Linked DNA regions of Methylococcus capsulatus. Each later gene encodes a partner of the first gene's protein in a complex. Links are inferred from orthologs where the notes say so. Each region holds a gene or a part of one and is shown in the gene's direction. Other genes may lie near its edges. The genes, in order: N4J17_RS07115 and pabB.

Region 1 (6,645 bases):
GCTGCAAGACCGGACTCGTGTTCAACCCGGCGACGCCGCTCAATTATCTGGACCATGTCATGGATAAGCTGGATATGATCCTGCTGATGTCGGTCAACCCCGGGTTCGGCGGCCAATCCTTCATCCCCTACGTGCTGGATAAAGTCCGCGAATGCCGCCGCCGCATCGACGCCAGCGGCCGCAACATCCGCCTGGAGATCGACGGCGGCGTCAACGCCAAGAACATCCGCGAGATCGCCGCGGCGGGCTGCGACACCTTCGTGGCCGGTTCGGCGGTATTCGGTGCGGGTAAACCTGAAGACCCGAACCGTTACGACTCCATCATCCGCGCCCTGCGCGACGAACTGGCCCAGGCCCGCGCATGATCGGATTCCGACCCGAGCTGGTCGCCTTCGACCTCGACGGCACCCTGGTCGACAGCGCGCCCGACCTGGCCTGGGCGGTGGACGCCATGCTGGAGTCGCTGGGCCGTGCCCCGGTCGGACTGGAGCGGGCGCGGGGCTGGATCGGCAACGGTGCGGACATGCTGATCAAGCGGGCCATGACGGGAGAGATGTGGCCGGAATCGGAACCCGAGGATTTCCGGGAAGGCATGCGCCTGTTCCTGGAATTTCACGAGGCGCATCTGTGCGAACGGGGCGGCCTGTTTCCGGGCGTGCTGGAAGGCCTCCGCGACCTGAAGGCCGCAGACTATGCCACGGCGGTCATCACCAACAAGCTGGCCCGCTTCGCCGAACCGCTGCTGGAACGGCTCGGGGTGACCGAGTACCTCGACTTCATCGGTTCGGGGGACCTGTTCGAGCGTATCAAGCCGGACCCGCTGCCGCTGCTGAAAACGGCGGAGCGGTTCGGGGTCCGCCCCGAGCGCTGCCTGATGGTGGGTGATTCCAGTAACGACGTGCGGGCCGCCCGCGCCGCAGGTTATGCGATACTGTGCGTCCCTTACGGCTACCGGGGGGAAGTCGCCACGCCGGAACAACTGGGGGCGGACGGCATCCTGAACTCCATCGGCGAGCTTCCCGCCCTTTTGAACCGAGCGACATGACGGCCTTATTCGGATTCGATCACCAAGAACGATGGCGCGGCGCGGACTGAGCACAGACGTTTGATCGTCACTGCCGCCGTGCCGTACATCGTTTCGTATCGAACACCGGAGTTCTCATGACCCCCGAACAATTCCAGGCTTATGCTGCGCAAGGCTACAACCGCGTCCCGCTGGCGCGGCGTGTGCTTGCCGACCTCGACACCCCCTTGAGCGCTTATCTCAAGCTCGCTGACGGGCCCTATTCCTTTCTGTTCGAATCGGTCCACGGGGGCGAGCAGTGGGGCCGCTATTCCATCATCGGGCTGCCCTGCCGGACCTGCATCGAAGTACGCGGCCATGAGGTCACCGTATTGAAGGATGGCGCTCGCGCCGAAACCCTGACGGTCGAGAACCCGCTGGCATGGATCGAAGCTTACGGCTCCCGTTTCAAGGTTCCGGACATCGAAGACCTACCCCGCTTCACCGGCGGCCTGGTCGGCTATTTCGGGTACGAAACCATGGCCTATATCGAGCCGCGCCTGGCCAAAACCAAACCGGACCCTATCGGCTCGCCCGACATCCTGTTGATGGTGTCGGAAGAAGTGCTGGTGTTCGACAACCTCACCGGCAAGCTGCTGGTCATCGTCCACGCCGATCCGAACGAGGCCGGCGCCTACGGCAAGGCCCAGGCCCGGCTGGACGAACTGGTGGGTGAACTGCGCAGCCGCCGGATCCCACCCGCGCCGCCGCGCCCGCCGCGCACGGTGGACGAGGCCGATTTCGTCTCCGGCTTCACCCAGGAAGGCTTCGAGGACGCCGTGCGGCGGGTCAAGGAGTACATCGTCGAGGGCGACGTGATGCAGGTGGTGTTGTCGCAGCGGCTGAGCATTCCCTATGCCGCATCGCCCCTGGACCTCTACCGTGCCCTGCGCTGCCTCAACCCCTCGCCTTACATGTACCAGCTCAATCTGGGGGATTTCCACGTGGTCGGCTCCTCGCCGGAAATCCTGGTGCGACTGGAGGACGGCACGGTCACGGTGCGCCCCATCGCCGGCACCCGCCGCCGGGGCCGCAGCCCGGAAGAGGATCAGGCGCTGGAGCGGGAGCTCCTGGCCGATCCCAAGGAACTCGCCGAGCATCTGATGCTGATCGACCTGGGCCGCAATGACGCCGGCCGGATTTCCGAGACCGGCAGTGTGCGGCTCACCGAGAAGATGGTGGTCGAGCGCTATTCCCATGTCATGCACATTGTTTCCAATGTGACCGGTAAACTCCAGGCCGGCAAGGACGCCTACGACGTACTGGCGGCGACCTTCCCCGCCGGCACCGTCAGCGGCGCGCCGAAGATCCGGGCCATGGAGATCATCGCCGAGCTGGAGCCGGTCAAGCGGGGGGTCTATTCCGGCGCGGTGGGGTATATCGGCTGGTCCGGCAACATGGACACGGCGATTGCCATCCGCACCGCCGTCATCAAGGACGGCCAGCTCCACATCCAGGCCGGCGCCGGCATCGTCTACGACTCGGTACCGCGCAGTGAATGGGAGGAAACGATGAACAAGGGCCGGGCCATTTTCCGGGCAGTCGCCATGGCCGAAGCCGGCCTCGAAGGAGGCGAGAACCTATGAGCACCCGCGTCCTGATGATCGACAATTATGATTCGTTCACCTACAACCTGGTGCAGTATCTGGCCGAACTGGGCGCGGACGTCCAGGTGGTGCGGAACGACCAGATCACGGTGGAAGAAATCGAGCGCATACACCCGGACAAGATCGTGATTTCGCCTGGCCCCTGCACGCCGAAGGAAGCCGGCATCTCGGTGGAGACGATCCACCGCTATGCCGGACGCTATCCCATCCTCGGGGTCTGCCTCGGCCACCAGAGCATCGGCCATGCCTTCGGCGGCAACATCGTCCACGCCAAGCGCATCATGCACGGCAAGGTGTCGATGGTGCGCCACCGCGACGTCGGCGTATTCCGCGGTCTGAGCAACCCGTTTCAAGCCACCCGCTACCATTCGCTGGTGATCGAACAGAGCACCCTGCCCGACTGCCTGGAAGTTACCGCCTGGACGGAGGACGATGACGGCGGCATCGAGGAAATCATGGGTGTGCGCCACAAAACTCTGGATGTCGAAGGCGTCCAGTTCCATCCCGAATCGATCATGACCGAGCAGGGCCACGACCTGCTCCGCAACTTCCTGCACCGGTAACAGCCCATGGAAATCCCCGAAATCCTGGAAACCCTGCTGGCCGGCAAGGACTTGAGCCCCAGCGCCATGCGCGAGACCATGCGCAAGATCATGAGCGGCGGCGCCACGCCGGCCCAGATCGGCGCCTTCCTGATCGCCCTGCGCTGCAAGGGCGAAACCGTCGACGAAGTGGCCGCTGCGGCCCAGGTGCTGCGGGAAATGGCGACCAAAGTGCCGGTATCGGGCCCCCATCTGCTCGACACCTGTGGCACCGGCGGCGATGCCAGCAAGACCTTCAACATCTCCACCACCGCGGCCTTCGTAGTAGCGGCGGCTGGCGGACGGGTCGCCAAGCACGGCAGCCGTTCGGTGTCCGGGCGCTCGGGCAGCGCCGACGTGCTGGAAGCCGCCGGCATCAACATCGAACTCACCCCGGATCAGGTCAAGACCTGCATCGAAACGCTCGGGGTCGGCTTTTTGTTCGCCCAGCGCCACCACGGCGCGATGAAATACGCCATCGGGCCGCGCCGGGAACTCGGCGTCCGTACCCTGTTCAATCTCCTGGGCCCCCTGACCAACCCCGCCGGCGCGCCCAACCAGCTGGTCGGGGTCTACACCGACCAGTGGGTGGAAGGTCTGGCGCGGGTGCTGCAGCAATTGGGCAGCTCGCACGTCCTGGTCGTGCATGCCGAGGACGGCCTGGACGAGATCAGCATCGCTGCGCCCACCCATGTCGCCGAGCTGAAAAACGGCCTGATCACGAACTATTACGTCCAGCCGGAACAGTTCGGCTTCAAGCGCGCCGCCTTGAGCGAACTCGCCATCGACACCGTCGCCGCCAGCCTGAAGATGATGCGGAGCGTGCTGGACAACGTGCCCGGCCCCGCCCGCGATATCGTCGCCTTGAACGCCGGCGCGGCCATCTATGCCGCCGATCTGACCGACTCGCTGGAAGCCGGCGTCCGCCGCGCCGAAGCCGTCATCGCCGACGGCTCGGCCCGTGCCAAGCTCGAAGCGCTGGCCGCCCTTTCCCGCCGATTCGCCACTGTCTCGACACCATGAGCGACACCCCCGATATCCTGAAAAAGATCCTGGCCCGCAAGGCCGAGGAAATCGCCGACCGCACAAAAGCGCTGCCGCTGTCCGAGGTGCGCGAACGGGCAGAGCAGGCTGATCCGGCACGCGGCTTCGTCCGCTCGCTCCGGGCCAAGATCGAAGCCGGCCAGGCCGGGGTGATCGCCGAAATCAAGAAGGCTTCCCCCAGCAAAGGCGTGATGCGGGAAGATTTCCAGCCTCAAGCCATCGCCCGGAGCTACGCCGAGGGTGGCGCGGCCTGCCTGTCGGTACTGACCGACCGGGACTTCTTCCAGGGCAGTGAGGACTACCTGCAGCAGGCCCGCGCCGCCTGCGCGCTGCCGGTGCTGCGCAAAGACTTTACCATCGAGCCTTACCAAGTGTATGAGGGGCGGGCGATCGGCGCGGACTGCATCCTGCTCATCGCCGCCGCCCTGGACGATCCGCAGATGCGCGATCTGGCCCAGCTTGCCACCTCGCTCGGCATGGACGTGCTGGTGGAAGTGCACGACCGCGCCGAACTGGATCGATCATTGCCTTTGGAACTCCCGCTGGTCGGCATCAACAACCGTAACCTGCGCAACTTCGACGTCAGCCTCCGGACCACCCTGGACCTGCTGCCGCTGATCCCGAAAGACCGCACAGTGGTCACCGAAAGCGGCATCCTGGCGCCGCCAGACGTCGCCCTGATGCGTAGTCAAGGGGTCCACGCTTTCCTGGTCGGCGAAGCCTTCATGCGCGCGCCCGAGCCCGGCGTCGAGCTGCAGCGGCTGTTCGCTTAGACACCTCTCACTCCGATCTTTCCGGCCATCGAAGAGGGCTCACCATGCATGTCACCGTTTCGGAAATCCTCAAACGCTTCCAGCCGGAAGGGCTGATCACCAAGTGCATCGGCCCCGACGCCACCATTACCCAGGTCGCGCCGATTGAGGACTGCGGGCCCGGCGACCTGGTGTTCATCGACAAACCCAAATACATGGGCGACGTGCTCCAACGCAAACCGGCGGCCGTCCTCACCACACCGACCCTCGCCGCCGAATTCGGCGAATCGCCGGCATTGGCCGTGCTGGTCGCGCCCAACGTCCGCCTCGCCATCGCGCTGATCAAGCAGGTCTACGCCGACCGCGACGTGCGCGACACCGAATGGCCGCGCATCCACCCGTCTTGCGTGATCCACGACAGCGTGGAAGTGCCTGACGACGCCATCATCGGTCCGGGCGTGGTGATCGGCGCCGACGTAGTACTGGGCCGCGGCGTGGTGCTGATGGCCAACGTGGTGATCGAGCGCGGCGCCCGGATCGGCGCGGAAACCGTGCTGCATCCCGGCGTCACCGTCTGCATCGACTGCGAGATCGGCGCCTGCTGTATCCTCAAACCCGGCTGCGTCATCGGCTCGGAAGGCTTCGGCTTCGCCCAGGATGCCCGGCGCCGCAATTACCGCATTCCGCACACCGGCAAGGTCATCATTGAAGACCACGTGGTGATCGGCGCCAACACCACCATCGACCGCGCCACCTATGGCGCGACCCGCGTCCGCAGCGGCACCATCATCGACGCACTGGTGCACCTCGGCCACAACGTCGAGATCGGGGAGGACTGCATCCTCTGTGCCCACACCGGGCTGTCCGGCTCCACCCGCTTCGGCAAGCGCGTTATCGCCACCGGCCAGACCGGCACCATCGACCACATCACCGTCGCCGACGACAGCGTGCTGCTGCACCGTGCCGGCCTCAACACCAGCATCAAGCAGCCGGGCATGTACGCCGGCGGCCCCGCCCAGCCCTTGCAGCAATACCTCAAGAACATGGCGGTGATGCCGCGCCTGCACGAAATCTGGACCCGGCTGAAGAAGCTGGAAAAAGCCGTCGCCGAGCTCGGCTCAGCCAAATAAAGTCTCCCCGCCGCAAGGCGACGGGGATTCCCTACCGATCAGGGCATGAATCGGACCAGCACCAGCTAGGCTGCTTACAGCAGTACATGGCTCCCCACCTGGACCACGTCGACCGCGTTGCAGCTGACGCCGTTCCGATAGGGCTGGACAGCTTCACTGCCGTCGCGGCGGAGCCGTTCCCACACTTCAAAACACCGCTTGGGCGGCTGGAATAATGCAGCCTACGGGGCCAATCCCAAAAACGCAAAAGCCCCCGCAGCGGGCGCTGCGAGGGCTCATTTTCGCCGGGAACCGCGGCTTTATGGCTTGGAGATCGTGATGTTGACCCAGGCGCCCTTGGCCGGCACTTCCCAGACTTCGCCGGTGGTGGTGAGCTTGGGTTTACCGTCGACCTCGCCCATACTCCAGTCGTCCACTTCCAAGACGTTACCGACATACAGCATATAATAGCCGGTCTTGGGGAGGGTG
Region 2 (6,644 bases), 650 kb from region 1 along the record:
CGAAGTACCGGGGATACGGCCGCTCATTCTCCGGGATGACCGCCTCGATTGGGAACACCTGCCGTGCGGCGTCATGATCACACCCGTCGCGGCCGCTGACGATTTCGACCGGATCTGGCGGGACGCCATTGCGCGCTGCGACGCCGTCTGGCCCATCGCTCCGGAAACCGGTGGCGTGCTCGAACGGCTGTGCCGGCAAGTGGAACGCACGGCCACGGCGTTGCTGACCAGTCCTGCGAGCGCCGTCACGGTCGCCGCAAGCAAAATCGCCACGGCCCAGGCTCTGGAACGCCACCGTCTGCCGGTCGTACCGACCCAGCCCTGTGAGGCACGACTGGACGCCGCCCCGGCCCCTGTGGTCATCAAACCCGATGGTGGCGCCGGCTGCGAAGGAGCCCGGGTGGTCCGGGCCGGCTGCGAACTCACCCCGGGAGCGGGACGCTGGGTCATCCAGCCCCTGCTCGAAGGCGATTCTTTGAGTCTCAGCGCACTGTTTTCCCATGGCCGCGCCCGATTGCTGAGCTGCAACCGCCAGCACGTGGAACAAGCCGGGGATGGCTTCGCCCTTCGCGGCTGTACCGTCAATGCCCTGGCCGATCCGGACGGCTTCTGGCAGGCGCTCGCCGGCGACGTGGCAAAGGCACTGCCGGAACTCTGGGGCTACGCGGGGATAGACTTGATCCGAACGGCCAAAGGCCCCGTCATCCTCGAAGTCAACCCACGGCTGACGACGTCTTACGCTGGCCTGAAAGCCGCCACCGGAGAAAATCCAGCCGGCCTGACGCTCGACCTTTACCGGACCGGCCGCCTGCCTGCGCCCCGGACTCAATGGGGAACGCCGGTCACTTTGAATCTGGAGCATCCCGATGCGCATTGAACTGATCGGCTGGGACATTGGCGGAGCCCACCTCAAAGCCGTCGCCCTCACGGACGCTGGAACCATTGCCGACGTCCGGCAATACCCCTGCCCGCTCTGGCTGGGCTTGGATAGACTGGAAAGCGCACTTTCCGAAGCGGTCAGGGATCTCGGCATCGGCTCATCCTGCCGCCACGCCATCACGATGACCGGCGAACTGGCCGACCATTTCGAAGACCGCATGACCGGCGTGCAGACCCTGGTTGCGACGATGCTCCGGCGTTTCGGCGCCGAAGGAATGCTGGTCTTCGCCGGGCGCACTGGCTTCCTCCGCGGCGACGCCGTAGAGCCTTCGCATGCGCTCGACATCGCCTCCGCCAACTGGCTGGCAAGCGCATCGCTCATCGCTCATCACCTGCGGCAGCCCGCGTTGCTCGTCGACATCGGCAGCACGACGACCGACCTGGTCGCCCTGAGCGACGGCGAGGTCCGCGCGCGAGGCTATACCGATTATGACAGATTGCGATACGATGAACTCATCTATACCGGCGTCGGGCGCACCTCCGCCATGGCGCTGGCCAACGAGCTTCCCTTCGAAGGAGAATGGGTCAACCTCATGGCGGAACACTTCGCGACCACCGCCGACGTTTATCGCCTCACCGGCGAACTCGCAGAACACACCGACCAGCTGCCTGCGGCGGACGGCGGCGAAAAAAGCATCGCTGGCAGCGAACGGCGCTTGGCGCGGCTCGTTGGACGAGACCGCGAAGACGGCACCGCCGAGCAGTGGCGGCAGCTGGCCCTCTGCTTGAGAGAGCGCCAGCTTTCACGCATCACCCGGGCGATCGAGCGCCAGTTCTCCCGAAACCTGCTGCCGGCGGCAAGCCCCCTGGTGGGAGCCGGCGCTGGGCGGTTCCTGGCCCGCGTCCTCGCTGCCCGCTCGGGCCGTCCTTATGTGGATGCGCTCGAACTCCTTCCCCGGCCGGCCACCGCCACGGCGCTCCCGGTTTCCGACTGTCTGCCGGCGGCGGCCGTGGCCTGCCTGGCGCGCCCGTTTCTCGAAAAGGCATGACCCCCCGAATCACCGAGCTCCCCTATTTCCAAGACAGCGCCGCCCTGTTCGGACCATGGGCGGATCGGCGTTGGGCGGTATTCCTCGACAGCGGCTTTCCGCACTGCAGGCATGGCCGCTACGACATCATCGCCGCCGATCCGCTCGCGACGCTGGTGACTCGTGGCCACATCAGCGAGATCCGCCGGCAAGGAGGCGAGGTCGCCCTGTCGCCGGAAGATCCGTTTGCCCTCCTGCGGCGGGAACTGGGCACCCGCACCGATCCTTTCGGCGAACTGCCGTTCGCCGGGGGCGCCCTAGGCTATTTCGGCTACGACCTGGGCCGGCGCCTGGAGAACCTGCCGGAGCATACGACGGACGCCGAGAACATCGCGGACATGGCCATCGGCATCTATGACTGGGCGGTCGTCGTGGATCACCTGCAAGGCCGCAGCTGGCTGGTGAGCCAGGGCCGCTCGCCCGCCACCGCTGCCCGCTGGCCGCATCTGCTGCGGTCGTTCAGCCAGATACAGACGCTGGGCTGGCAACGCACCGGCTTCGATGTGCTGGCACCGGTTCGGGCGAACATGAACCGGCGGGAATACGTCGCCGCCTTCGAGCGCATCCAGCATTACATCCGCGAAGGCGACTGTTATCAGGTGAACCTGGCGCAGCGCTTCGTCGCGCCCTGCCGCGGCAGCGCCTGGACACTGTACCAAACCCTGCGTCAAACCAACCCCGCGCCTTTCAGTGCGTTCCTCAACATTCCCCAGGCACGCATACTCAGTTCGTCGCCGGAGCGCTTCCTGCGTGTGCTCGACGGCAGGGTGGAAACCAAGCCCATCAAGGGCACCCGGCCACGCTCCGGCGATCCGCTGGAGGATCGCCGCCTTGAGGAATCCTTGCGGCACAGTGAAAAGGACCAGGCGGAGAATCTGATGATCGTGGATCTGCTTCGCAATGACCTCGGCAAACACTGCCAGCCCGGCTCGGTACGGGTACCCAAACTGTTCGACGTCGAGAGCTACACCACCGTCCACCATCTGGTGAGCACCATCACCGGCACGCTGGCGTCCGGCCATGATGCGGTCGGCCTGCTGCGTGACAGTTTTCCAGGCGGCTCGATCACGGGGGCTCCAAAAATCCGCGCCATGGAAATCATTGAGGAACTCGAACCCCACCGGCGCGGCGTCTATTGCGGCGCCATCGGCTATCTCGGCTTCGACGGCAACATGGATACCAACATCGCCATCCGTACCCTGGTGCAATCGGACGGTACCATCAGGTTCTGGGCCGGTGGCGGCATCGTGGCGGACTCCTCAGCCGCCGCGGAATACCAGGAATGTTTCGACAAAGCCGCCGCACTGCTGAACCTGCTGGAGCGTTTCCGCATCGCCCGCACCGGCGACCATGTGGGTCGTTAAGCTCGGCGGCAGCCTGGGTCGTTCTCCGACGCTGACCCCCTGGCTGCGAACCCTGAAAAATTCCAGGGTAGTGATCGTCCCCGGCGGCGGGGAATTCGCCGACACGGTACGCCGGGCCCAGGGTCACCTGGGTTTCGGCGATGAGGCCGCCCACGCCATGGCCATTCTGGCGATGGCTCAGTACGGCCTGATGCTGAAAGGACTGGAGCCGGCCCTGGAAACCGCTTGGGATCCGCCAGCGCTGCGAACGGTGCTCGAGGAAGGGAAATCCGCGATATGGCTCCCCCACCCCGACGGCATCGCCGTGAAGCCGGGCTGGGAAATAACCTCGGACAGCCTGGCCGTGTGGCTCGCCGGAAGAATTGGCGCCAGCGACCTCGTGCTGATCAAATCGGCGCCGCTTCCGCCCGTCGAAGCAAGCATCGGCACCGCCCAGAGTTCAGGGCTGGTCGACGAATCCTTCGGATACTTTTTGCGGACCGCGAAGGCCCGTGCCTGGCTCTGCCATCGCGACCGCCACGAAGAGTTCGCGGCCGCACTCCGGACACCGGCAAACCTGTTTACGCGGATCGCCGCGTAGGCCCGCGCGCTGTCTCATTTCGCCCGCAGCGCCTGATTCAGCGCATCCTGCTGGAATTTGAGGCTCTTGGAAACCAGCTGGGCCACGCCACGGAGCCAGTCGCCCGCCATCTTGGCACTCAGCCACTGTGGCAGCAAACGAAAGGCCTGGAGTCCCACCAGGGCATACTGCGAAGCCAGCGAGAAAATACTGCTGTCGAGCGTCGACAACAGGGCCATGGATGCCTGCCGCCCCTTGGGGCTGTTGCGCCAATAGGAAAAAATGCACTGGCTGAGCAGTTCAGCTTCCGGCGTCTGCGCCAGAAATGCCTCGCGCAGCTCTTCCGCCAGCGTGCGGCGGGTGAGCTGCAAACGGCAGCACTGGACCGCATAGCGCTTGAGCGCCGCCTCGAAGTTCAGCCCCGTCGCCTGGAGCGCATCCCGCATGACGAAGGCATCCTTGACCGCAGCCGTGATGCCCGAAGCGGTCAGCGGATGGCAACAGCCCCGTGCATCGCCGATGAGAGCGACGTTCGCCTTGACGCTCGACTCCGGAACGATGCAGTAGTTCGCCGCCGCCAAGGGTTTGCCCTGAGCCAGCACGGCCTCGATGTCGCTCCGGAAGGGCTCGGGAAACAGGCGCAGATGGTCACGGATGGACTCCTTCGAGTCCGCGCCCTTGAGCACCTCGAACATCACCCTCGCTCGCCCGCCGCCGATGCCATAGGCATAGGAGACGCCCGCCGGATTCAGAAATATGTTGCCATAACCGGGATTCGGCAGATGGGCATCGTCCACCTCGATGCCGATCATGCCGGAATAGCGCTGGGTTTCGTGGGAAATGCCGACCATTTTTCGCAACTGCGACATCGGCCCGTCGGCCCCGATGATCAGCCGGGACTCCACCCGGACATCGGTACCTGCGTGCGTCACGGTGGCGACGTAGCGCTTGCCGTCCACCTGCGCCATCCCCGTTACCCTGGCACCGAGCCAGACGGTGACCCGATCAAAACCGTGCACCGTCCTGAGCAGATGGCTCTTTAGCAGACTGTGCTCGATCACGCGGCCACAGCGCCGGCGCCCATGGATCTCGCCATATGGCAGCAGTGTCGCCGGAGCGCCCGCGCCGTCATTGAAGGGAAAGATGGCAAAGCCGTTGACGACGCTTCCCCGCGGGGCATCATCACGGATCAATCCGAGTTCGAGCAGCCCGTCGATTCCGGGCGGGTGGATCAGCTCACCCGCCAGCCTGCGGCCGGGATCGGGATCGGGCTCGACGATCAGGACCCGCAAACCCAACCCCGACAATGCTGCCGCGGCAGCAGAACCGGCAACGCTGCCGCCGGCGATCAGAACATCCCACTCCGACAATTCAATCGAACTCATCTGCGATAACCCGTGTCATGATGTCCTTCGGCTCCGGCACGGCCGGACCGATGTTGTTCAAACCAGCATTCGGCCAAGCTTCCGCGCGTGTCTCCTGCGGAGCTCCTCGAGTCAGCCGGGCATAGCGCGCCAGCGCCCAGGCCGGGAAATAAACCGGGTAGAGCCGGTAATCCAGCATGGCCGCCCCGAAAAACACACCATTGACCCCTTGCCGGGGCCAGCCGCCGTCGTCCCGCTGTTGAGAGGATAGCCAGGCAATGCCTCGCTCGACCGCCTCGTGCACGGCCGGATAAACCTCCATCAGTGCGAGCAGCGCCCAGGCTGTCATCACGGTTTGGCTGTACCGGCTTTCGACGTAGCGCCCCTGGAGACAACTCGAATAGTGTTCGCCCCAGCCGCCATCGGACCGCTGCTTTGCGAGCAGCCAGGCCGCGGCGGATTGCAGAACCGGGTCCGCCGGTCCGACACCGGCCATCCGCAAACCCTTGACCACATGGAACACCGCATAGGTGTAGTTGATCCCCCAGAAGCCCGGGAAGGAGCCGTCCTCGAGCTGCCGACTCCTCAGAAACCGTTCCGCTTTCTTGATCGCCGTAGCGATCGTTCCTCCCGGAAGATCCGGATAATGCCGCAAATAATGCGCCAACGCGCCTAGGGAGGAAGCCGTACACTCGATATAGGACAGCTCGGTCATGCACTGACCGAACATCTCGGAAGGGTTGACCAGCTCCAGCAACCGCCCGCCCCGCCGCCGCTCGTAGGTGCCGAAACCGCCATCCGCGTTCTGGCGGGACAGGATGAACTCCATACCCAGGCGCAAGCGATCGGCGCTCAGGGGCGCGGCGATCCGGACATCCCCGTGCTCGTACAGCGCAAACAGGGCGCTCATCGCCTCCGCGGCACAATCGCTCACCGGCCAGCGATGCTGGCCATCGGAAAAGCACCAGCCCCCCAGCGCGGGGTCGCGCCAGGCTTTGCGGTAATCGGCCAGTTCCGCGGTCATCTGAGCCTGGTCGAGAAAGGCGTGAGCCCGGTTCAGCGCACGCTTCGCCTCCTCGTCCAACTCTGGCAGTTCGGCCAGGGCCTGCACCGCGAAAGCCGTATCCCAGGAGTTGGAACGCGCGCCCACATAGCGCAGTCCTTCGGCTTCGTCCTCCCATCGCCAAGCTTCCACGCCTTCGAGGCTGGGCGCGAGATCGGGATGGCGCGGATCGTGCGCGAAGATCGCCATGCAGTTCAACAAACCGCTGACCGGGGAGATACCCTGGTAGCGCGTGGAGCGCTGTTCCCGCAATATCTGCTCGAAGCAGAGGGCCAGCGCCCTCTGCCGCAGCGCCTTCCAGGGCCGACGCTCGTAACGAGCCAGAAG

Evidence for each region.
Region 2: the proteins of N4J17_RS07115 (region 1) and pabB are in contact, whole or in part, in a solved structure (PDB 8RP0), measured with the Escherichia coli proteins. The link is inferred for Methylococcus capsulatus from one-to-one orthologs.

Annotation. Positions count from the first base shown.
Region 1 is NZ_CP104311.1:1,447,291-1,453,935, reverse strand. The notes cover bases 1,440-4,439. They hold N4J17_RS07115 (anthranilate synthase component II), read left to right. Parts: upstream 1,440-2,645; coding sequence 2,646-3,233; downstream 3,234-4,439. Other genes in these bases: trpC (indole-3-glycerol phosphate synthase TrpC), read left to right, coding at 4,271-4,439; trpD (anthranilate phosphoribosyltransferase), read left to right, coding at 3,240-4,274; trpE (anthranilate synthase component I), read left to right, coding at 1,440-2,649. Also shown: rpe (ribulose-phosphate 3-epimerase), read left to right, coding at 1-365; N4J17_RS07125 (phosphoglycolate phosphatase), read left to right, coding at 362-1,045; more of trpE, read left to right, coding at 1,162-1,439; more of trpC, read left to right, coding at 4,440-5,068; lpxD (UDP-3-O-(3-hydroxymyristoyl)glucosamine N-acyltransferase), read left to right, coding at 5,113-6,177; copper-binding surface/secreted protein MopE, read right to left, coding at 6,477-6,645. UniProt on the Escherichia coli protein: Part of a heterodimeric complex that catalyzes the two-step biosynthesis of 4-amino-4-deoxychorismate (ADC), a precursor of p-aminobenzoate (PABA) and tetrahydrofolate.
Region 2 is NZ_CP104311.1:796,408-803,051, forward strand. What follows is about bases 1,129-4,127. They hold pabB (aminodeoxychorismate synthase component I), read left to right. Parts: upstream 1,129-1,924; coding sequence 1,925-3,331; downstream 3,332-4,127. Other genes in these bases: N4J17_RS03780 (hydantoinase/oxoprolinase family protein), read left to right, coding at 1,129-1,928; N4J17_RS03790 (amino acid kinase), read left to right, coding at 3,318-3,911; N4J17_RS03795 (squalene monooxygenase), read right to left, coding at 3,926-4,127. In the rest of the region: N4J17_RS03775 (ATP-grasp domain-containing protein), read left to right, coding at 1-877; more of N4J17_RS03780, read left to right, coding at 867-1,128; more of N4J17_RS03795, read right to left, coding at 4,128-5,275; N4J17_RS03800 (2,3-oxidosqualene cyclase), read right to left, coding at 5,262-6,644. UniProt on the Escherichia coli protein: Part of a heterodimeric complex that catalyzes the two-step biosynthesis of 4-amino-4-deoxychorismate (ADC), a precursor of p-aminobenzoate (PABA) and tetrahydrofolate.